DNA from 4 places in the Paenibacillus sp. FSL R10-2736 genome. Region 3 is predicted to be linked to each of the others. Evidence: riboswitches for the same ligand, from Rfam matches in the RefSeq annotation. Region 3 holds a riboswitch; each other region holds the start of a gene.

Region 1 (5,800 bases), on a different contig from region 3:
TCCTCTACACTTTTACCCGCATGCAGCTCCTTGATGATCTCCTTCAGCATAGCCTGGCGGCGCGTCTGCTCCGGTACATCCACTTCACGGTTATTAATCAGTTCGCTCATTATATTCTCTCCTTCTATTCAATAATCTCGAAGCCGTGCTGCGCAAAGGCCAGCCGAACGGTTTCCAGCTCTATTCTCTTTAATTTCATGCCCTTGGATAATGTCATGAACCTGCCTGCCGTCTGCAGCATTCCAGGCTTCGTTATATCATGGAAACCCAGACCGGCCATAATATCTACGGCTTCCGGGTGCCTGGTTACCAGCTCCAATATAGACTCATCTAGCTTCAACACTTTGCTCAAGATCTGCACACCTCACAATTGAGAATTCTTCTCAGCAACAGCTTAGCATAGGGCAGGGGGGTAAATTGTGATTGCAGTCACTAAGTATAAAATTACCCCACAACATATTAGCTTTTAAGGAAAAAGCTGCCCGTACGCCTGTTACAGCATAGGGACAGCTATGTATGTTAAGAATTCACAGAATTCAAGGCTTCGGCTATGAAAAGCGTACATATAAAATTCCTTTGCAGGGTGCCGCCATTCCGGCCGATCAGCTTATGTAACCTGGCGCTTAATTCAATCTGCTCCGCTTCCTTCAGCCCGATGAACCCGTTGCAGGTCCGCAGGAAATTAATGAAGCTATCCGCGTCATCCCTGCTGTCCCAAGGATACCGGTAGACCTCCGGGGCTCTGAAATTTCCGCTGCCGGACAGCTCTGCTACAGTTCGCTCCACTCTCTGTTCAATTACATCCCGCTTATTAAACCAGAATACCTCATACTCCGCACAGACCTCGGCAATCTCTTGCTCCATCTCACTGTCTCCCTGCAGATAAAAATTCCAAAAGAGCGCGAGCCGCCCTCCCGGCTTCAGCAGCCGCCCACATTTCTTGTAACCTTCCGGCTGCGGCACCCAATGAAAGGCTTGAGCGGAGAAGATCAGGTCGAAATCCTTCTCCGGCCCAGACCAGTGCTCGAATCTGGAGGTTACAAATCGCACGTTTTTATCCCTATGCTTCTGTCTTCCCAATTCCGCCAGTTGTGGGCCCGGTTCAATACATAGCAGCTCATACCCGCGGTCCAGGAATAATTCGGAGGCTTTACCGCTCCCGGCACCGATCTCAAGAATTCTGGACTCCTTAGTCAGAGAGGCTTCTCCTATTACCCGCTCAATAAGCGCGGAGGGATAGCTCGGCCGGTACATATCATAGTATTCAGCCGCTTCATTGAAACGTTCGCTTTCCTTGAGCCAGTCTTTGTTCCTCATTCGATTCACTCCCTATACTTGGATAATGCTATTTACGCCAACGCTTGTGCATGGTTTCACATAATAGGGAGAATGAATCTTGTGCTATTCGCGCATAAGAAAAGCTGCCCTCACGCCTTTTACAGCATGGGACAGCAGGGAAATAGCTATAGGAGACTTGCCTTTTTACAGCGACCTGCTCAATCTGTAGGAATTACGGATATCATGCGAAATCCGCATGCTGCAGAATTTAGGACCGCACATAGAGCAGAAATGAGCTTGCTTCGCCCCCTCCGCAGGAAGCGTCTCATCATGATACTCCAGCGCCCTTTCCGGGTCCAGAGAGAGATGGAACTGGTCTCGCCAGCGAAACTCGAACCGCGCCTTGGACAGCGCATTATCCCTGTCCTGTGCACCCGGATGCCCCTTGGCGAGGTCTGCGGCATGTGCAGCGATCTTGTAGGTAATGACTCCCTCGCGCACGTCATTCTTGTTAGGCAGACCTAAATGCTCCTTGGGTGTAACGTAACACAGCATAGCCGTCCCGAGCCAGCCGATCATCGCCGCCCCGATGGCTGAAGTGATATGATCATAACCGGGTGCAATATCGGTAGTGAGCGGACCCAGGGTGTAAAAAGGGGCTTCCCGGCAAATCTCGAGCTGCTTGTCCATATTCTCCTTAATCTTGTGCATCGGCACATGCCCCGGACCCTCAACCATTACCTGAACATCGTGCTTCCAGGCCAGCGCTGTCAGCTCTCCCAGCGTCTCCAGCTCAGCGAATTGAGCTTCGTCATTGGCATCTGCAATAGAACCCGGACGAAGTCCGTCCCCCAGAGAGAAGGCCACATCATACGTCTTCATAATCTCACATATAGCTTCGAAGTGTGTGTACAGAAAGTTCTCCTGCTGATGGGCAAGGCACCATGCGGCCATAATCGAGCCGCCCCGTGATACGATTCCCGTCATTCTTCCGGCAGTCAGCGGAATATAGCGCTGTAGCACCCCGGCATGAATGGTAAAGTAATCGACCCCCTGCTCCGCCTGCTCAATCAGCGTGTCGCGATAGAGCTCCCAGGTTAAATCCTCGGCTATGCCGTTCACCTTTTCGAGCGCCTGGTATAAGGGCACCGTGCCGACAGGCACAGGAGAATTGCGTATAATCCATTCACGGGTGGTATGAATCTTGGAGCCGGTGGAGAGGTCCATGATGGTGTCGGCCCCCCAGCGGGTTGCCCACCGCATCTTCTCCACTTCCTCTTCAATAGAAGAAGACACCGCAGAATTTCCGATGTTCGCATTGATCTTAACCAGGAAGTTACGGCCAATAATCATCGGCTCGCTCTCGGGATGATTGATGTTGGCCGGAATAATGGCCCGTCCGGCGGCTACCTCATCCCTTACGAATTCCGGCCGGGTATTCTCGCGGATCGCGATATACTCCATTTCCGAAGTAATGATCCCTTGCCGCGCATAATGCAGCTGGGTAACATTGCGGCCCGCATGTGCCCGCAGGGGACTCCGCTGCAGCCCTGGATAAGCCTCTGCGGGCGGCCCGCCCCTGCGGATTCCATTATCCTCCGGCTGCACAGCTCTTCCGGTGTATTCCTCCGAATCGCCACGCTCCGCAATCCAGCATAAACGGTGCGGCGGCAGCCCCCTCCGAATGTCAGCCTCTTGCGCAGCATCGGTGTAAATTCCGCTTGTGTCATAGACACGCAGCGGTTCGTTCTCCTCTTCCCCGGCAACGCCCTCGGTTCTGCTGAGGCTGATCTCCCGCATCGGAACCTGAATATCCGGGCGCGAGCCCTCTACATACACTTTGCGGCTTGCAGGAAATCGGGAAAGGTCCACCTCTTCGTTCTTCATCATTTCTGGCATTCTAATCTCCTCCTCTTCGCTCTATAAGCCAATCAGATAAGATTTCACGCAGCAGACTGAGCCGAAGAATCATGTATAGCACAAGGTATATGAATTCTTGCAAGTCAAAAAGCCGCTCCACCTGGAGCGGCTTTATCAAAGGAACAGCCCAATAAGACTGTATTCAAAAAAAGGTCCGACTCCACTTTCCTACGCTGGTATGATCCAGATCAGGTTCAAGGGTCCGGAAATTCACTTTTCCCGTCTCAGCCTATTCAGGCTCCCCTAGTGGGTATCTTATCTAATTAAATACATTCTACTGGTATAGGATTTTTTTGTAAACCCGTAAATAACAAGAACCTTCTCCGGTTATTTATCGAGCGATTCGCTCCAGTCATGCACCATCGTGCCTTCCAGGAACTTCTCGGCATCCATGGCGGCCATACAGCCGGTTCCGGCTGCCGATATGGCTTGACGGTAACGCGTATCCTGCACGTCGCCGCAAGCGAATACGCCGGGAATATTCGTCTCTGTGGTGCCCGGGTTAACCACTATATAGCCATTGGCATCGGTGTTAATCTGCCCGCCTAAGAAAGCGGTATTCGGTGTATGTCCGATAGCGACAAATACACCATCCGCTTCCACCAGCTCGGTAAGTCCCGTCTCATTGTTAAGGACGGTGATGCCCTTAACTCCGGTATCGCCGACGGTTACCTCAAGCGGCGTGCGGTTCAGTGCCCATGACACCTTGCTGTTGTCGCGTGCGCGGTCCTGCATGATCTTCGAAGCACGCAGCTCCGGACGGCGGTGAACCAGCGTTACGCTGGAAGCAAAGCGGGTCAGGAAGCTGGCTTCCTCCATCGCGGAATCGCCGCCGCCGACCACGACAATCTTTTTGTTTCGGAAAAAGAATCCGTCACAGGTCGCACAGGTGCTGACCCCGCGTCCTACATTCTCCTGCTCACCCGGGATACCCAGGTATCTGGCGGAGGCGCCGGTCGAAATAATGACCGACTCCGCTTCCAGTACACCCATTCCGTCTACAGTCACCTTGAACGGACGCTGAGAGAAGTCAACCGACTCCACCCAGCCATTCTTGAATTCAGCGCCGAAGCGTTCGGCCTGCTTACGCATGTTGTCCATCAGATCAGGACCCAGAATCCCTTCAGGGAAGCCTGGAAAGTTCTCCACTTCTGTCGTCGTTGTCAGCTGTCCTCCCGGCTGCAAGCCTTCAATTACGAGCGGGCTCAGGTTCGCGCGCGCCAGATAAATCGCGGCAGTCAGCCCGGCCGGGCCTGTTCCGATTACAATCGTTTTGTACATTACATTGGCCTCCTTACAAGTAGGTTTGTATTTACAAGTGGAAACGGCTTTATCGTCCTTTTATTAGGACGGTACCGTTTCAGCGAGAAATATAAGGATAAGTTATCGTGTGAAACATATAAATTCTCATATTTGAACAAAAGGGTTCAAATATTGTTGGTGGACGGCGACAAGCCGTCCGTTCCCGGCAGCATGCCCTGGGTATCGCATTCACTGTCGATCCGCCGTGCATAGCGGCTTACCATGGAGACCGAGACGCCGTAACGCTGTGCCGCCTCGCGGAAGGTGACCGGACGCCCGTGCAGCCTGGCAGTCAGATACTCCAGTGCCGCACACCAGCCGCCGTCATTGCGGAATAACGGTACATCCGGATACAGGCTGCCGATGAACTGCTTCCAGATAAACTCTGCATCCTTCTTCTGCACAGCATCATATCTCCGGTCCATCATGGCCACCGTATGATCGATAATCCGCTGCCAGTCTTCCTTCCATTCAGCCGGGCCCTTGGGGCTGGAGGCCGCTTGCAACGGCTCTTCCTCAGGAGCTGCAGCTTCTTCCAGATTCTCTCCAATCAGCCGCTGCAGGCTGAACAGCGCCGCCTCCTGCAGCCGGTCCTCCTGGAGCGGCTGATGCTCCAGAACTCCGCGCAGTACCTCGGACATCTCCTCATCCTCAATCCAGCGCAGGGCTTCGGTCACCTGCAGCTTCGTGGAGGAATCGCCGTAGCGCAGCGCCCAGAAGAACGAGGCGCGCAGCAGCGGATTGTTCCGTACTTCTTCGGTGAACTTGCCTGTATTCCCCTTCCACTGCTTAAGCTGCTCCTGGAAAGGCAATTGGTAATTATAGCTGACAGCAGGCATAGGTCTGTCTTCTCCCCGGGCTTGCTGGAGCTGGGACAGGAAGAATGCCGGCACGGCAGACTCAGGGTCCAGCTTCGCAGCCTGTCTCCAGCAGCGCAGCGCTTCAGTGTAGAGGCCGCTGTTGCTGGCCGCTGCTGCGCAGTAATGATACAGGCCGGCGTCTCCGGCGACCTCTTCATCCTTCAGCAGACGCCGGAAGTGGCTGTATGCTGCAGTATGTCTGCCCAGGATGCCCATCGTCGTGGCCATTTTGAATACATGCTCCTGATGAAAAGGCACAGTGGCTTCAAGCATGCCCAGCAGAGAATCCAACTGCTCCTTGTCACCTGCATACTGCAGGAAGATCGCCATATTGCAGAGCGCATGCAGATTACCGGGGTCCTGCTTCAGCACCTCGTTCAGGCATTCCTTCGCTTTGGCAAACCGGCCCATATAGAAATAAGCGAGGGCCAGGTTATTAT
Region 2 (5,800 bases), 960 kb from region 3:
AATACAGTGAGTGTGGAGGCTGTCATTTGCCGGATCAGGTCATCGTCCAGCCGGTCGTAAATCATATGCGCAGCATCGTTAATCCCCGCATTCACCAGAATCTGAAGGTTGCGTGCACTGGTTACATGAGCTGACACATAAGCCCCCATCCTCCGGGCTTCCCTGCAGATGCTCTCCAGAAGCTCCTGATTCAGCTGTGGCAGTCCGATTGTACTGGGATCGTAACCGTCTTCAAGCGCTGTTTTGATACAATGTATCCCTTGTTCTAAAACCTCGCGGACCTTCAATCTGGCTTCATCCGCACTTCCAACTCCGATAGGGGCCTGCCCGCCATACCCGCCGGGAGCCGTGAAGACTTTGCCGGTTGTGATTATTCGGGGAAAAGATCCGCGGTCCAGTGCTTGTGTGTGTGCCGTCACATCGTCAAGCGTTGCGGCTGTAGTCATCCCCTCGTCACGGATCGTGGTTATTCCTTCTGAGAGACAGGCGGCTAAATATTCCTTATGGTACCCGTGAAGAGGCTCGTTCTGTATGAATTTGAAGCTGGTGTGTGCATGGGTATGAATAAATCCCGGCAGGACCACAAGCCCCTCAAGATCTATCTCCGTTACTGAGTCATGCTCCAGCCCGCTGCTCCCTTGCCCGGCAACCATGCCGAACCGGCCATTAACAATTTCAATGCTTGCATTGTACAGCGGCTGGCGCCCCGTTCCGTCGATTAACGTCGCGTTAGTCAATCGTATAATCTCATTTTCATTTCCCATTGCAGATAGTGAACCCTCCAGTGAAGATGGTTGTCTTCCAAGAAAAAGTATAGGATATAAAAATGTCCGGATATATATAATATTCTTGTAGAAACCGTTCATTACTTACCGTAACAACCCTTCCAGCTCAAAAATGCCGTGCTCCTGAAAGTCAGCGATAATCTGCGGTGACAGCAGGGCGTTCATTTCGCTCACGGTGCACCAGCGGTAATCGGTATGCTCTTCCGAGAGCTGGATTTCGCCACGGGCTGCGCGGCATAAATTAGGTGATAATCACTACCTGTCTCGCAGGGTCTGTGAGCAGGGTTACCGCGTAAAGGATACGTTCTGTCGTAACCGCCAGTCCGGTTTCCTCGAGAATTTCTCTTTCCAGTGCAGCCTCCAGACTTTCACCGAATTCGATTTTGCCTCCGGCACATTCCCAGCTTCCGGCACCTGCAGAATCGGCGGCAGCCCGCTTGACGAGGAGGATTCTGCCTTGATACAGGATGACACCTTTGACGGCAACGATGATGGTTTTTGATTTTTTGGACATGAGGATAACTCTCCTTCTGCAGGCTCTATAATGGACCGGGGAACGCGTTGGACTCAAGATTTTCTGTTTGGCCGGCTTCCCTATGTGGTAAGTAAAATAACGTAAAGCGATTTTTGCTAGGCAAGTATGATGCATAAACACCAGACTTTTAGCCAACCTAACATGATTAGTAAAAACAGTATAACGGTACAGCGAAAGGAGAATGGATTATGCCAGACACCAGCAAACAACCCGTCAAAACCCTGCCTCCGCAGGTACAGGACCAGCAGCCCGGAATTGAAAGCGAGATGAACCCGCTTCCGGAGTTTGAAACCTCAGCTTACAAGGCAGCAGGCAAGCTGCTGGGCAAGGCCGCACTCATTACCGGAGGGGACAGTGGAATCGGGCGTGCGGTTGCCGTTCATTTTGCCAAAGAAGGCGCAGATGTGGTGATATCCTATCTGAATGAGCATGAAGATGCGGAAGAAACCAAACGCCAGGTGGAGCAGGAGGGTCGGAAGTGTATTCTGATCTCCGGTGATATCGGGGTCGAGGCCTTCTGCCAGGATCTGATTAATAAAACCATTGAGGGACTCGGCAAGCTGGACATCCTGATCAACAATGCGGCAGAGCAGCATCCGCAGGATAAGATTGAGGACATTACCGCCGAGCAGCTGGAGCGGACGTTCCGGACGAATATATTCTCCATGTTCTATCTGACCAAGGCAGCGATGCCCCTTCTCAAAAAAGGCTCCACGATCATCAACACTACGTCTATCACGGCGTACCGCGGCAGCCCGCAGCTGCTGGACTATTCGTCCACCAAAGGAGCAATTCTCAGCTTCACCCGCTCCCTGTCGATGAATCTCGCAGACAAAGGCATCCGCGTGAATGCGGTAGCACCGGGCCCGATCTGGACGCCGCTGATTCCGTCTACGTTTGACGCGAAGAAGGTCAGTGAATTCGGCGGCACCCAGCCGATGAAGCGTCCGGGACAGCCCGAGGAGCTGGCACCGGCCTATGTGTATCTGGCTTCTGACGATTCCTCTTATGTAAGCGGTCAGGTCATGCATGTGAACGGCGGCGAGATCGTTAACGGCTGACCATTGGCACTGCTATGTAAGCCGGATCAGTTTATACTGGTTTAAAGAATCAAACGTTCAACAGATGAAAAGTCAGCCGGAAGGCTGGCTTTTTTGCCGCTTAAACCCGCTGGACTTAATAATTGAATCTATTAAAGAATAGCTCTTACAGGAATAATATGCTAATATACAAACTGCAAGAACAATAGAATATGAACGATCACTAGGGGTGCCGCAAGGCTGAGACGAACATATCTGTTCGGACCCTTTGAACCTGATCTGGTTTATACCAGCGTAGGGAAGTGGAGAATGAATAATGCAGCGGGGGTAACGGCTTACCCGGTATTCCTGCTTATATTCCGGACTGCTTCCTGATACAGGGGGCGGTCTTTTTGTATTTTCCGGAATGTCGTATAGAAGGGAAGGTGAAGGTGCTGAAAGAAATCCATTTGATCTCGGACGGGAGGCTGAATCCGGAGCAGTTTGCGGGGCTGGCTGCTGCTGTACATACCATGGTGGATTATATCCATCTCCGGGAAAAAGCCCTGTCCGCACGGGAGCTTCTGGCTGCCGCAGAGCGGTTGCTGCAAGCGGGGGTTCCGCCCTCAAAGCTGGTTATTAATGACCGGATTGATGTGGCTCTGGCAGCAGGGGCAGCCGGCGTCCAATTGGCCTGGCACAGCCTGCCGCCTGCCAAGGCGCGCGGCATTGCCCCGGGCCTGCGGCTGGGCAGGTCGGTGCATTCCCCGGAGGAAGCGGCACGCGCCGGACAGCAGGGAGCGGACTTTTGTCTGTATGGACATGTATTCCCCACAGCCTGCAAGCCCGGACAGCGGGAACGGGGCCTGGCGCAGCTGGAAGTGGCTGTCCGCTCCAGCAGTATACCGCTGATTGCTATCGGAGGCATCACACCGGGCAATACCGGAATCGTTCTGTCGAAGGGGGCTGCCGGAATAGCCGTAATGTCCGGGATATGCGGAGCGACGGATCCTGCTGGCGCCGCTCAGGCTTACAGATCATCCGTTCAGGCCGCAGCATATGCTGAAGTCCTGAATGACCCCCCATACCGGGCAAAGGAGGTGAACTGGAATGAATTTGACCGTTAACGGACGCAGAGGAAGGTATGAAGAGAGCTGCCGGACGCTGGCTGATCTTCTGGCCCGGCCTGAGTGGACCGGGAAGCTGGTTATTGTGGAGCTGAATGGTGAGCTTGCCGGCAGAGAGGTTTATGAAGATACATTGCTGAATGAAGGTGACCGAGTTGAGCTGGTTCATTTTGTCGGCGGAGGCTAGGTAACTGGTAACTGTGTGTGCGGTGTGCGGTAGACGCAAGAATGCCAATACGCAATTAAGATAAAGGCAACGACTTATCACAGGAGGCGATATGATGCAGGATCCTTTGATTATTGGAGGAGTTACTTTAACGAGCAGACTGTTCATCGGGACCGGAAAATACAGCCGCAACACTCTTATTCCCGAAGTGATCGCCCGCTCGGGTTCACAGGTCATTACGGTTGCCCTGCGCCGGGTAGATCCGGAGAGCAAGGACAATATTATCAGCCATATTCCTTCCCACATGACGCTGCTGCCCAATACCTCCGGTGCGCGCACCGCAGAGGAAGCGGTACGCATTGCCCGGCTGGCAAGGTCAGCGGGGCTGGGAGACTGGGTGAAGATTGAGGTTATCAATGATCAGAAATATCTGCTGCCTGATAATACCGAGACGATCCGAGCCACGGAAATCCTAGCTGCGGAGGGTTTTGTAGTTCTGCCCTACATGAGTCCTGATCTGTCAGCCGCACTCCGGCTGAAGGCGGCCGGAGCTGCAGCCGTCATGCCGCTGGGAGCGCCAATCGGCTCTAACCGCGGGCTGCAGACCAAGGAGCTGATCCGGATTCTGATATCAGAAACGGGTCTGCCCATCATCGTGGATGCCGGTATTGGCAGACCCTCCGAGGCTGCTGAGGCGATGGAAATGGGCGCAGCCGCTGTGCTGCTGAATACGGCAATTGCCACCGCCCGGGACCCGCAGCTGATGGCGGAGGCATTCCGCGAAGCGGTGTCGGCGGGGCGGAAGGCCTATCTGGCCGGGCTGGGGCCGGTGGAAGAGACAGCCGCAGCTTCTTCGCCGCTGACCGGATTTCTGGCATGACTGATGCTGTTTATGAAGAGGGAGGAAGGACATGAGCTTTTATGATAGGCTGACACGGCTGGACAAGCTTCCCTACGAGGGGGTATGGAAGCAGTATACTGCGCTTGATGTGAAGCGGGCGCTTCGTCTGGAGCGGCTGGACGAGGACGGGCTGATGGCTTTGCTGTCACCGGCAGCGGAGCCTTACCTCGAAGAGATGGCGCAGAAGGCGCATAGATTGACACGTACGCAATTCGGTCATGTGATGCAGCTGTTTACACCGATGTATCTGGCTGATTTCTGCGTCAACCATTGTACCTACTGCAGCTTTAGCTCTATCTATGATTTTCCGCGCAAAAAACTGACACTGGAGGAGGTCCGGCAGGAAGCGGAAACAATCGCAGCCACAGGGCTGCGCCACATTCTGATTCTGACCGGAGAATCCCGGAATGAAAGTCCGGTCAGTTATCTGAAAGACTGCGTGGAGGTGCTCCGCGGCTATTTCTCTTCAGTCAGCATTGAAGTGAATCCGCTCACTACCGAAGAATACGCTGACCTCAGACAGGCAGGAGTAGACGGTCTGACGCTGTATCAGGAGGTCTATCATCAGGAGACTTACCGCCAGCTGCATGTGAAGGGTCCCAAGCGGGTGTACCGCAACCGTCTGGATGCGCCCGAGCGCGGCTGCCTGGCAGGATTCCGCTCGGTAAATATCGGAGCCCTGCTGGGAATGTACGAATGGCGTCAGGAGGCTCTCGCGACTGCACTGCACGCCAGGTACCTACAGGACAAGTATCCGGAGTGCGAAATCGGTTTGTCCATTCCCCGTTTTCGGCCGTACCTGGGGGAATTTAATCCTGCGAGTGATGTAAACGACCGTGCGCTGGTGCAGATTATCCTGGCCTACCGCCTGTTTCTGCCGCGTTCCGGTATTTCACTGTCCACGCGGGAGCCGGCAGCCCTGCGCGATCATCTGGTCCATCTCGGCATCACTAAGATGTCTGCAGGGGTATCCACCGAAGTAGGCGGACATTCTCTGGAAGGCGGCACCCCGCAGTTTGAAATCTCAGACAACCGCAGCGTGCAGGAGATTAAGGAGATGCTCGAGGAAAAAGGGCTGCAGCCGGTGTTCAAGGACTGGGACAGCCTGGATGAGCCGTTAGCTATGCCTTAACTTGATGCAAATAACCCGCCGTGAGGCGGGTTATTTGCATTGCAGGGCCAAACGGACGGTGCGATGCTACATTCTTCAAGAGGCCGCACGGTTTCCGGCTAGTCGGCTGGCTTCTCAGGACTCATACTTGAAGAC
Region 3 (5,800 bases):
TCTCAATCCGCGGACTGGTCAGATATTGGAATTCCCGGCCGTCATAGAGCAGGTCCACCAGCTGATCGCCTTCCGGATCATGTCCTCCCTTAAGAACAATGTACTGCGGCCCCATCTGATGGAGGAGTCTTGCAGCCTGTTCTCTGTCTGCCATTCCATTAATCTTCATCCCCGTGAGCATCTCTGCTTCGGGAAGATTGGGGGTAACCACAAGAGCCAGAGGTAGCAGTCCGGTAATCAATGCCTGCACGGCTTCCTGCAGCAGCAGAGCGGACCCGCCCTTGGCAATCATTACCGGGTCGATCACAAGCCGCTGCTGCCAGCCGTACGCTGTCACCTTATCCGCGACAACACCGATAATCTCACTGCTGAACAGCATGCCGGTCTTAATGGCATCAGGTGTCAAGTCACTGCCAATAGAATCCAGCTGCGCAGCAACGGCTTCCAGCTCCAGCGGATATACCCCATGAACGCCTAGGGTATTCTGTGCCGTGACCGCAGTGATCGCAGACATTCCGTAGACTCCAAGCTCCTGGAAGGTCTTCAGATCAGCCTGGATACCGGCACCGCCACCGCTGTCAGAGCCGGCAATCGTTAACGCTTTACGTATACTGGTCATCAGGTATTCTCCTTTAAGAGGTGCGGTTTATTGTTCAATCAGCTGCAGGCGTGACCGGCTGCTGTAGATATCTGGTGTCACCAGGGACAATTGATTCAGGAACTCCATCTGGAAGCTGCCGGGTCCTTGTCCTTCAGCGGCTTCAGCGGCAATCTCGGCCGCCACGCCGTAGAACGAGAGTGCTTCGGCTGCTGCCTCAAGCGCATTCCCGCCGCTTACTGCAAGAAATGCGCCAACTACGGCACTGAGCAGACAGCCGGTTCCCGTGACTTGGGTCAGGATGGAATGGCCGTTGCTGGCGATGTAGGTGCGCGTGCCGTCGCTAATGATATCCTCCTTGCCGGTGATGATCACCACGCAGTTCAGCTTCCGCGCAGCCTTGTTCGCCAAGGCGATCACATCGCCTTCACCTGCTCCGGCATCAACGCCCTTGCTCGCCCAGCGTTCTCCGGCGACATTGGCTACTTCGGCCACATTGCCGCGCAGAGCGGTCAGCTGCAGCGCACCCAGCAGCTTCGCGGTAACGTCAGTGCGGTACGGTGTAGCGCCTGCTCCAACGGGATCAAGCACGAGCGGGACACCATGCCGCTTCGCGGCTTGTCCAGCCTTCATCATTGAAGCGATGGCGGCTTCATTCAGTGTACCGATGTTCAGCACGACCGCCCCGGACATCGCGGCAACATCCGCCACCTCTTCCAGTGCGTCGGCCATGAACGGGGAAGCCCCCAGCGCCAGCAGTCCGTTAGCGGTGAAATTAGCCACAACAATATTAGTAATGTTATGTACGAGCGGATTTGCCAGCCGTACCTTGGATAGAAAAGACATGATTATTCCTCCTGAAAGTTTTGATAGCATACGCATCCTTGAGATCATTTCGCAAAACTAACTTCGAAAGCATGTTCTATAAATTAATAAAAGCATCCGCACTGTCAACTTGCTCTGCCAGCAGACCGCCCTCGCTCAGCCATTTACGGACATTCTCCCAGGAAGCGGTATCCTGATAACCGAAGGGCTGTGACCCGGCGTCCATCAGCGGCAGCAGAATCTCCAGGCTGCGCTTCTCGATGGCTTCATCAAGCGGTGCGGTGGCATCCTGATGCTCCAGCAGAAGCTTCAGCGCCTGCTCCGGCTGCTTAGTGACGAATTGCTGACCCTTGCGCGCAGCATTCATGAACTTTTGGAAATATTCCGAGGAATTCTGCAGACCCTGGTCACTTGCGACCAACACCAGCTCATAATAATCAGGAACCCCGTAGTCTACCGGATTGAACGAACGCACAGGATGGCCTTCCTGTTCTAATATTAGCTGCTCATGGTTGATGAAGCCGCCCATAATTCCATCCACACGTCCGGTGGATAGGGCAGGGATAAGCTCAAAGCCAACGTCAATCAGCTTTAGGGAGGCGGGATCGCCGCCATCGGTTTGGATCATAGTGTGCAGCATGGCTTCATACAGCGGAATGGAGGAGTAACCGGCTTGCTTGCCTGAGAGCTCCCCGGGGCGGGTTATTCCGCTGTCTGCGGAAACCATGAGATGGTTCAGGGGATGCCGTACCAGAGCGGCGACGGATTTGACCGGAATCTGCTCTCCCCGGGCCATCAGCACCTGCGGCTGGTAGCTGAGGGCCAGATCGACTTGTCCGGCAGCTACCAGCTTCAGCGCGTCGTTGCTGTCGGCAGGCATCTGTATCTCAACTTCAAGCCCCTCTTCGGCAAAATACCCCTCACTCTGTGCCGCATACAAAAAGGAATGAACGGCGTTCGGATACCAGTCGAGCATGATCGTCAGCTTATGGGCTGTACCGTCTGCGGCTGCCGCCGGAGCGGATGATGCCGATGATGAGCCGGAGCCAGCCGGCCCGTTATTGCCGGCGCAGCCCGGCAGAACCAAAAGAACAGACAGGAGCAATACATAAGGCAGTAATTTATAAGGTTGAGCACTACGGGTATAGGGATAACGGTTATAGCGGATTGGAGTCATGAATAACGTCCTCTTTTCTTCAGAAATAACTTCTCGAGCGTAGCAATACACAGAAACAAAGTGATCCCAAGGGCGGACAGCAGCACAACAGCGGCAAACATCTCGGCACTCTGCAGATTGCCGGCCATTCTCCGGCTGAAATAACCAAGCCCCCGGCTGCCTCCAAGCCATTCGCCGATGGTAGCGCCAATGACGCAGTACACCACCGACAGCTTCAGTCCGGAGAAAAAGGACGGCAGGGCCAGCGGAACAGCAGCCTTGCGGAGAATCTGCCAGCGGTTCGCGCCTAAGGTAAGCAACAGCTCGCGGTACTGCTCCGTATTCTTGCCCAGCCCGTCGTAGGTGCCGACAACCACCGGGAAGAAGGCGGTCAGGAACACTACGGCAACCTTACTCCACAAGGTATAGCCGAACCACATGATAAACAGGGGAGAGAGGGCAACCAGCGGAATCGTCTGGCTGATAATCAGCAGCGGATACAGCGCTTTGGCCAGCGGCCTGAACAGATGCATGCCCGTTCCCAGCAGACTGCCGCAGAAGACGGACAGAGCGAAGCCAGTTAGTACCTCAAGCAGCGTTGCGGGCAGGTGCACAGCGAAGAGCAAATGCCGCTCCTCCATCAGAGCGCTCCAGATGGCAGTAGGAGCCGGCAGGATGAACGGAGGAATCAGCCCCAGCCGGGACACCGTTTCCCAGACCGCAAAGATCAGCAGCACGAGCAGAATAGCCGGGCTGTATTCCCGCAGCAATCTTCTATAGAAGACGGTTGTCATACAGCTTCAGCTCCAAATTCAGCCGCAGGGCAACAAACTGCGGTTCGTAATTCAGACTGTGATGTCTGGGGCGGGGAAGACCGGTGATGAACTCCTGCATACCGCCCCCGGCACCGCCGGTCATCAGATAGATACGGTCACTAAGCAGAAGCGCTTCTTCAAGGTCATGGGTAATGAACAGCACAGTCTTGTCCAGTCCTGACCATAATTCCAGCAGCCAGCGGTGAAGCTCCCGCTTGGTTATGGCGTCCAGTGCCCCGAACGGCTCGTCCAGCAGGAGCAGCTCATTCCCGGCGGCAATGGTGCGGAGTACCGCAACCCGCTGGCGCATGCCGCCCGACAGCTCATGCGGATACGCAGCTCCGGTATCACCAAGGCCGAACTGCTGCAGCATGCTGCGGATCTGAATAACGGCTTCCTCTTTGGAGCCGCCCCGCTTCAGTTCCCAGGGCAGCAGGCAATTGTCCAGCACGGTTCTCCACGGCAGCAGGAGATCCCGCTGCGGCATATAGCCGACCTGGCCGAGCCGCTCCGAGGCGCTATTAGGCGGTTGCCCGTGCAGGGCAACCTCGCCGCTGCCGGGTTCCAGCAGGCCGGCGATAATCTTGAACAGCGTGCTTTTGCCGCAGCCGCTGGCACCCACGACGGAGATGAACTCGCCGCGGCGGACCTTCATGGAGATTCCGGAGAAGACCGGAGCCCTTGAAGCTGCGCCGAAAGAATAGGACAGGTTAGCGATGTTGATCATAGGATGGGGAAGCAAGCCTCCTTAGGGAAAAGTGATTACGCTACGAAAACAAGAAAGACCCATCCATTTCCGGAGGAAATGAATGGGCCTGAAGGTACAGTCAGTTTGCAAAGACGCGGAACCGCTGATACATTCTGCTCCACTTCCCTCCGCTGGTATGATCCAGATCAGGTTCCAAGGGTCCGGAGCTTAAGCTCCGTCTCAGTCGGCCGACTCCCCTAGTGAAATAACAGGTGCTATTGAATTCGTAATTGCTACTTAATATACCATAATTTCCCCGCTTGTAAAGAGCCTGGGCTCAGCGCTTGGAGAGACCGGTTATGAACAATGCAACAATTCCCCGCGAGATTTCCTCTTTGGAGGAGCCGTTCCGTTTCTGCTCATACAGGTAAAGATCGGGACTAAGTACAGAGATCAGCGCTGTGGCAGCGAAGCGGGGATCGATCCCGATAATCTCTCCATTCGCGGATGCGCGGTGCAGAAGTTCACTCATAATCCTCCCGAGCCGCTGGAAAAAAGGATGTTCGAACTGGGTAAGCTGCTTCTTGCCGGTGAATTCGGATTTGATCATGTTCAAGAGCTCCGCATATTGCTCAATGAAACCAACGACCTGCTCAATGCTGCTCTGGAGATGCGCGAGGGCAGCCGTTTCACCGGCGCTGGCAGCAAGCTGCTGTTCCATCCCCGACAGAAACTGCTCGGTGCTGTCCAGCAGCAGGGCGGAACAGATTTCGCCCTTATCAGTGAAGCGGCGGTAGAGCGATCCCTGCCCTATACCGGCCCGTTTGGCGATGCCGTACATACTGACAGCTTCAAGGCCGCTCTCGGTGAATAGCTGGCGGGCCGCTTCGAGAATCCGCTGCATATAAGGATCGGCGGGTTCTTTTGCAGCGATGTCTGTGTTCTCTGTGTTCTCTGTATTGTCCGGAGCTGCTGATGTTACAGGTTCAACTTCCGTTTCTGTTTTTTTCATGATATCCCCTTTCATATACTTGCAGTTCCTACAACAATCCATCCGGAAACCCGGCTATCCATGAATCAAAGCTGCAAAATATACAACATTTATGCCTACAGTGCGTCCTAAGAAACCTCTATTCTGCCGGTAAACGAATCAAGTGTGGGGAATTGGCGTATTCCGCTTGACACATCGGACAATTGTCCGTAGACTATGAAATGCGATAACGGACAATTGTCCGTTCACTAATTATATAGACAAACCTGCCTGCAGGTCAACGTAGATGACAGCGGACAGTTCAGGAGGAGAAGGAGTATGAATCAGACCTTGAAGCAGGATGCGGATTTCCGGTTATCTAGCATTTTAGTTCCGCTGCTGGCGATTATTGCCGGCGTATTTATGGTCGTGCTGGACAGTACGGCTATGAATGTGGCATTGTCCAGACTGGTCGTGGATTTCAATACAGATCTGCATACGCTGCAGTGGGTCGTAACCGGGTATATGTTGGCGCAGGCTTCGGTCATTCCGTTGTCGGGCTGGCTGTCTGACCGGTTCGGGGCTAAGAACGTCTTTTTGACAGCAGTAATTGTGTTTACCGTTGGATCCATTCTGTGTGCAACGCCAAGCAGTGCAGAATGGCTGGTCGTTTTCCGGGTATTGCAGGGTCTTGGAGGGGGCTGTGTGCTCCCGGTCGGGATGGCGTATGTGTACAGACTGGCTCCCA
Region 4 (5,800 bases), on a different contig from region 3:
TGGAGGATGATATCGAAGTGGCCGGGGAAGCCGGAGACGGGGCAGAGGCACTGGCCCTGATTGAACGCCTTCAGCCGGATGTATGTCTGATGGATATTGAGATGCCGCTGATGAGCGGTCTTGAGGTTGCGGAGATCCTGAAATCGCGGGGCTGTGCCACCAAAATCATCATCCTGACGACCTTCGCCCGTCCCGGCTATTTCGAGCGGGGCGTGAAGGCCGGGATTCTGGGCTATCTGCTGAAGGATGAGCCGGTGGACAAGCTGGCGGAGGCGATCCGCCGGGTGATGGGCGGGCACCGGGAGGTGTCCCCCGAGCTGGTCTTCGGCAGCCTGCGGGAAGAGAACCCGCTGTCGGAACGGGAGCGGGAGATTCTGAAGCTGGCCGGCGCGGGCCGGAGTGCCGGGGAGATCGCCTCGGCACTGCATCTCTCCTATGGTACCGTCCGCAATTACATCTCGGAGATTCTCGGCAAGCTGGAAGTGAAGAGCCGGATTGAAGCGGTGCGACTGGCTGAGGAGAAGGGCTGGATGTAGGCCGGGGCATTGGATGTAACGGGTTAAATTGTAGATGGCCTGGATGAACGGTGGAGCCGGATTTACTGCCAGTTCTGTTGTACTTTGTACAGCAGAACTCTGCAAAGATGGAGTTTTTGGACGAATATTCAGAAATCTGTTGTACGAAATACAGCAGAATGGGATTTATCTCAGAATATTGGGAATTCTGTTGCACCAAATGCAATCACTGGGACAATTGAGCATCTTAAACTCACGCTGAATAGGCAATATGTTGTACGTAATGCAACTCTGGTACCCCTATAATAGGGTGTTTGGGAGAATTGTTGTACGAAATACAGCAATTCTCCCGCTAAGCCGCTTGGAGAAGGAGAAATGCTGCCTTTTGTACAACAATCTTGGATCAGGGGCCGGGATAAGGAGGGGAATGTTGTATTTAGTGTAGTGCAGGATTTCTCCCAAACTCCACGAAAATGTGACTCCCCACCGCAAACGGCAGGTCATCGGAAAATGTGAATAGCTAGGTTCAGCTTATATGGGCCGAATAGCGGCGACTCACGTCAGAGGCTCTTAGCCTGCTCCTCGCGCATCCACAGCGAGAGCTGGCGCTTGAGCTGCAGGAACTCCGGCGCATCGGTGATTTCATCGCGGCGCGGACGCGGGAACGGCACATCTACGGTATGCAGGACGGAGCCGGGACGTCCGGAGAAGACATAGATGCGGCTGGAGAGCAGCAGCGCTTCTTCGATGTTGTGGGTGATGAACAGCACGGAGCGGCGGTTCTCCTCCCACAGCTCCAGCAGCCAGCGCTGCATCTGCTCGCGCGTCAGCGCATCGAGCGCGCTGAACGGCTCGTCGAGCAGCATCAGCTCCTGCGGAGCGAGCATGGCCCGCAGGAAGGCGGCCCGCTGCTGCATGCCGCCGGACAGCATATGCGGATAAGCGCGCTCGAATCCGCCCAGGCCGACCTTGGCCAGCCAGTGGCGCGCGGCTTCGCGCGCCTCCGCTTGCGGCGCGCCCTGCAGCTCGGCGCCGAGCAGGACATTGTCCAGTGTGCTGCGCCACGGGAACAGCGCGGGCTGCTGCGGCATATAGCTGATCTTGCCGCGCTGCCCGGTAACCGGGATGCCGTCCATGCTGACGGTTCCGGCGTCCGGCAGCGTCAGGCCGCCGATAATATGGAACAGGGTGCTTTTGCCGCAGCCGGAAGGACCGACAATCGATACGAATTCCTGCGGCTCTACCGTCAGCGACACCTGATCCAGCACAGGCGTCTCCCGGCGGCGGTGCGTGAACGATTTGGAGACGCTGCTGACTTCAAGCGCAGGCGGTGTGCTTCTGGCCTCGTCAAGGCTGCTGCCGGGGACGTCCTTCTTGAGCTGTACGGTATTCGTGAGTGGAGACACTTCGGTCAGCTCCTTCTATATAGAATTTTTGTACTTAAGGCTTTATCTCAAACGTGCTCAGTATAGCGTGTATTGTTACCCTGTGCGTGTTAAGCTTCCTTGCGCGGTTTCCAGCGCACGAGCCATTTCTCCAGCAGGGCAATCAGCGCGAACAGTACCAGACTCAGCAGCACGATAATGACAATGGCCACGAACATCCGGTCCGTGCGGTAAGAGGCCTTCTGCAGCAGCATATAATAGCCGATCCCTTTGTCCGCTCCAATCCACTCGGCAACCACTGCGCCCATGACGGCATAGGTCGCGGAGATTTTGAGCCCTGAGAACAGGGAGGGCAGGGAGCCGGGAAGCTCCAGCTTGGTGAAGATCTGCCAGTTGCTTGCGCCGGCCATTTTCATATAGTTCAACATTACCCGGTCGCTTTGCGCCAGCCCGCCCATGGCCGCTACGGCAACCGGGAAGAAGCAGACGAGGGTGATCAGGACGATTTTGGGCAGCAGGCCGAAGCCGAACCAGATAATCAGCAGCGGTCCAAGGGCAATGGAAGGCACATTCTGGCTGAGGATCAGCAGCGGGTAGAGCGCTCTTTTGAGCCAGGGCAGCAGATGGAGCAGCAGAGCCACAATGAGGCCGATGCCGGTGCCGACCGGGAAGCCGATCAGGGTCAGCCGCAGCGTTGCGGCCGTATGCGCCCAGATCCCGGAGGCGTTGCCGCGTGATTCACGCGCGATATCGGACGGGCTCGGCAGCTGCCAGGCCGGGATATGGAACACCGATACCGCAATTTGCCATGCGCCCAGAAAAAAGATGACCGCCACAAGGGGCGGCCAGATTTGTCTCCAGGTGCTTTTCACGGCCGGTATTTCTCCGTCAGCTTGTCCATGCTGATGCCGCTGGGATTATGGGCGATCTTGATCTGGGAGATCACGCTCGGGCTGCCGGAGGCAATCAGTGCCTCATGCATCTGACGTACAACTTCCAGCAGCTCCGTGAGCTCGCCTTCCATGGTAGTATCAAGCGGATTCACCTGATGCTTGACCCCCGACTTTTGAATTACCTCAATCGCAGTGTCCACGTAAGGGATCGAATCCTCATTGTTTGGAGTCTTGGGAATTACCTGAATGCTAAGCAGTGTATTAGCCATTTATTATTCATTCCTCTCATGTAAGTTAGTGTCAGTACTATTCCACTCGGTGTTATGGGCCTTCCGGCAAAAATTCATTCGTAAATGTACTTGCGGCATCGAGCGGTTTGTCCAGCAGCTTCAGGCCGTACATCCACTCGGCATAATTCTGCCAGATTTCAAGCTTCTGCTCCCCCCAGCGGGCGGCATCGTCCTTGTATTTCGGGCTGAGCCATTTCTGGCTGGCCAGCACCAGCTCGGGATCAAGATCAGGCACGGCATCAGACAGGACCGTGGCCGCTTCTTCCGGATGATCGATCGCGTATTGGTAACCTTTCGACGTAGCTTTGAGGAAAGCCTTCACCACTTCCGGATGCTCGGCGATTTCCTTCTCACTGGTGGTCAGCACCGGTGTGTAGTAATCCAGCTGCGGCGCATAATCCTTCAGGTACAGCATATCCAGCGGCTCGCCGCGCAGCTCGGCTTCGATCCCGGTCCAGGCGTAGAAGATCCAGGCGAAGTCGATATCGCGTTTCACCGCAGTGAAGAAGTCAGCTTCACCGATGTTCACCAATTTAACTTTGGAGACGTCTCCGCCATCGGGGTCCATAATGGCTTTCATGGCTGCTTCTTCCGCAGGAGAGCCCCAGCCTCCGTAGGTTTTGCCTTCAAAGTCTTTCGGCGTCTTAATGTTGCGGTCCTTCGGAGCGGCAAAGCCGGAGGTATTATGCTGAATGATAGCGGCGATGGAGACGAGCGGCACATCCTGCAGACGGGCCAGGGTGAGCGCCTCCTGTGCACTGATGCCAAACTGTGCTTCACCGGAAGTAACCATGGTGTCAGATCCGGCTGCACCCGGCTGCACGATCTCCACGTCAAGACCTTCCTCAGCGTAATATCCCAGCTCCTTGGCGGTATACAGGCCGGTGTGATTCGTGTTCGGCGTCCAGTCCAGCGCAATCTTAACCTGAGTCAGCTCTTTAGGCGCGTCGGCGGTACTGGCGGCTGCGGTTGCTTCAGGTGCAGCGGTGCTATTCCCGGCGGCAGGTGTACTGCCTCCGGCATTGCTGCCCGGGTTGACGTTCCCGTTGCCGCATCCGGCCATCACGAGCACAAGCATAGAGCTGAGCAGCAGCGGTAAAACTTTTTTGACTCCCATTTCTCTTCTCTCTCCTTCCAGCAATCCCTAGTCTTCCAAAATTCAGAGTAACCCATACCAAAAAGCGCCCCGGAGACCGGGACGCCAGTTACTTGCGCAAGGTGAGTTCAACTTCAGGCCCATGAAGGGGCTCGGGGTTGAATGAAGATTCCTACGCTGGCATTATCCAGATCAGGTATAAGGGTCAGTATCTTGTGGGATACAATCTCAGCCGGCCAATTCCAGCACCCCTGGTTCTATGAAGTTCACGGGTATTGCTATGTTCTTACGGTGTATTATAGACGCCAGCTTCCTGGTTGTCCAGCCTCCCCGTTCTAATCTTCGAGCTTTAGCGGCAGAATCCAGGGGCCTTTGAGCAGGAATTGAGGCTCCGACATTCTAAAACGCAGCGTATCCGCGCCGGGCTCTGCATCCAGAAGAAGAGTCTTCAAGATTCTTGGGAATGTCTCGGTATCCTGCCAGCCGTATGAATATTTGTCCCCAGAACCCGGGTAGCGGATGAAGAAATGCGTCAGTGACTTTGCCGCTTCGGGATCAAAATTCATATCCACATCAACGCTGACAGCCGTCCCGCTGCTGCGCTCAATGCGGGTGAATTCTACCGGGTAACCGGCGATCTCAGCGGTAATGTGGAGAGGCGCACTCTCCCCGCTGGCGGGCAGCGGCAGAACGACCTCCCGGGAGAGTGCCTTCCGTTCCGCTATTTCGATGTAAGGGATGACGACCCTGTAAGACTGTTCTTCAGCTGATGCCAATTCCCGGAACGAGAACTCCGACGGGTAGACCATGGTTGAAGGAGGTTCAACCTTCGCTTTGACTCCCTCTGCATTCTCGACATACAGGCCATTCCAGGATACCAGCGGCTCCAGTGAATAAGAATGGACGGCGGAGAACGAATCTGGAAGGGCCGGAACTAATTCAACGCGGACAAGTCCGTCATCCAGACGAACCGGAAAAGCCGTAATCCGCACTTCCTGGTGCACATCGCTTGCGCCTAAATGCTGCAGATCATCGGCGGTCACCGGTGCTTGAAGCACCAGTGGCCCGACTGCTGCTCCATGGATATACAAAGTAACCGGTTCAGCGGTTTCAAGCTCCAAATTTCCGGGAAGTGCAGTGCTGTAGCTTGCATACCAGTCTCCGGATGCAGAAGACCGCATATTGGAAGTAAAGGTATAACGGTCCCCTCCGATGTCTGCCTGAAATTCAGTAATGACGGGAGTCTGCTGTCCCCGCAGCGTAATGGTCCCGCTGTTCTCCTGCAGAAGTACGGCATTGACTGTCAGCTCTCCCTTGCCTGCGGTAACTGTGTAGGGCTTCTCCAGAACATAAAGCTGACTGCCCGGGCTGCTCTCCAGAACAGTGCCGAAGCCGGGCAGGAAGCTAAGGGCATGCTTTAGACCTGCCTGGGCGTCAGGGGAGAACGCCAGCAGGCCTGCGGCCATAAGGATCGCGGCCGCCGCCGCTCCAATAGCTGCCCGCCGCCGCGGCTTGCGGACAGCAGCAGGCAGTTCAGGCGCCGGTTCAGTCTGAATAAGGTCGAGGGTACGGCTCTTGATCCGCTCAAGCGAAGCAATCTCTTCTTTAGACCCGGGTACCG

What was found. Region 3 has a riboswitch for thiamine pyrophosphate ahead of NSQ73_RS17545 (ABC transporter ATP-binding protein). Riboswitches for the same ligand answer to the same signal wherever they lie in the genome.
Region 1: it holds a riboswitch for thiamine pyrophosphate, as region 3 does, so the genes downstream of both, thiC (phosphomethylpyrimidine synthase ThiC) here and NSQ73_RS17545 (ABC transporter ATP-binding protein) in region 3, are expected to answer to the same signal.
Region 2: it holds a riboswitch for thiamine pyrophosphate, as region 3 does, so the genes downstream of both, NSQ73_RS21595 (thiamine phosphate synthase) here and NSQ73_RS17545 (ABC transporter ATP-binding protein) in region 3, are expected to answer to the same signal.
Region 4: it holds a riboswitch for thiamine pyrophosphate, as region 3 does, so the genes downstream of both, NSQ73_RS32430 (ABC transporter substrate-binding protein) here and NSQ73_RS17545 (ABC transporter ATP-binding protein) in region 3, are expected to answer to the same signal.

The regions. Positions count from the first base shown of each region.
Region 1 covers NZ_JBBOBN010000002.1:636,048-641,847, reverse strand. Annotated here, with positions in the region: gene NSQ73_RS31030 (DUF438 domain-containing protein) at 1-110, opposite strand, end outside; gene NSQ73_RS31025 (DUF1858 domain-containing protein) at 125-352, opposite strand; gene NSQ73_RS31020 (class I SAM-dependent methyltransferase) at 520-1,317, opposite strand; gene thiC (phosphomethylpyrimidine synthase ThiC) at 1,483-3,177, opposite strand; TPP riboswitch at 3,347-3,453, opposite strand; gene trxB (thioredoxin-disulfide reductase) at 3,526-4,479, opposite strand; gene NSQ73_RS31005 (tetratricopeptide repeat protein) at 4,626-5,800, opposite strand, start outside.
Region 2 covers NZ_JBBOBN010000001.1:5,005,916-5,011,715, reverse strand. Annotated here, with positions in the region: gene NSQ73_RS21610 (amidohydrolase family protein) at 1-764, opposite strand, end outside; gene NSQ73_RS21605 (NUDIX domain-containing protein) at 1,027-1,299, opposite strand; gene NSQ73_RS21600 (SDR family oxidoreductase) at 1,509-2,381, shown strand; TPP riboswitch at 2,576-2,678, shown strand; gene NSQ73_RS21595 (thiamine phosphate synthase) at 2,792-3,466, shown strand; gene thiS (sulfur carrier protein ThiS) at 3,450-3,653, shown strand; gene NSQ73_RS21585 (thiazole synthase) at 3,748-4,512, shown strand; gene thiH (2-iminoacetate synthase ThiH) at 4,544-5,665, shown strand; gene yfbR (5'-deoxynucleotidase) at 5,764-5,800, opposite strand, start outside.
Region 3 covers NZ_JBBOBN010000001.1:4,046,454-4,052,253, reverse strand. Annotated here, with positions in the region: gene thiD (bifunctional hydroxymethylpyrimidine kinase/phosphomethylpyrimidine kinase) at 1-619, opposite strand, end outside; gene thiM (hydroxyethylthiazole kinase) at 647-1,444, opposite strand; gene NSQ73_RS17555 (ABC transporter substrate-binding protein) at 1,521-2,600, opposite strand; gene NSQ73_RS17550 (ABC transporter permease) at 2,597-3,373, opposite strand; gene NSQ73_RS17545 (ABC transporter ATP-binding protein) at 3,354-4,136, opposite strand; TPP riboswitch at 4,249-4,351, opposite strand; gene NSQ73_RS17540 (TetR/AcrR family transcriptional regulator) at 4,420-5,094, opposite strand; gene NSQ73_RS17535 (DHA2 family efflux MFS transporter permease subunit) at 5,392-5,800, shown strand, end outside.
Region 4 covers NZ_JBBOBN010000002.1:990,936-996,735, forward strand. Annotated here, with positions in the region: gene NSQ73_RS32410 (response regulator transcription factor) at 1-536, shown strand, start outside; gene NSQ73_RS32415 (ABC transporter ATP-binding protein) at 1,076-1,921, opposite strand; gene NSQ73_RS32420 (ABC transporter permease) at 2,011-2,772, opposite strand; gene NSQ73_RS32425 (thiamine-binding protein) at 2,769-3,062, opposite strand; gene NSQ73_RS32430 (ABC transporter substrate-binding protein) at 3,115-4,200, opposite strand; TPP riboswitch at 4,332-4,442, opposite strand; gene NSQ73_RS32435 (hypothetical protein) at 4,515-5,800, opposite strand, start outside.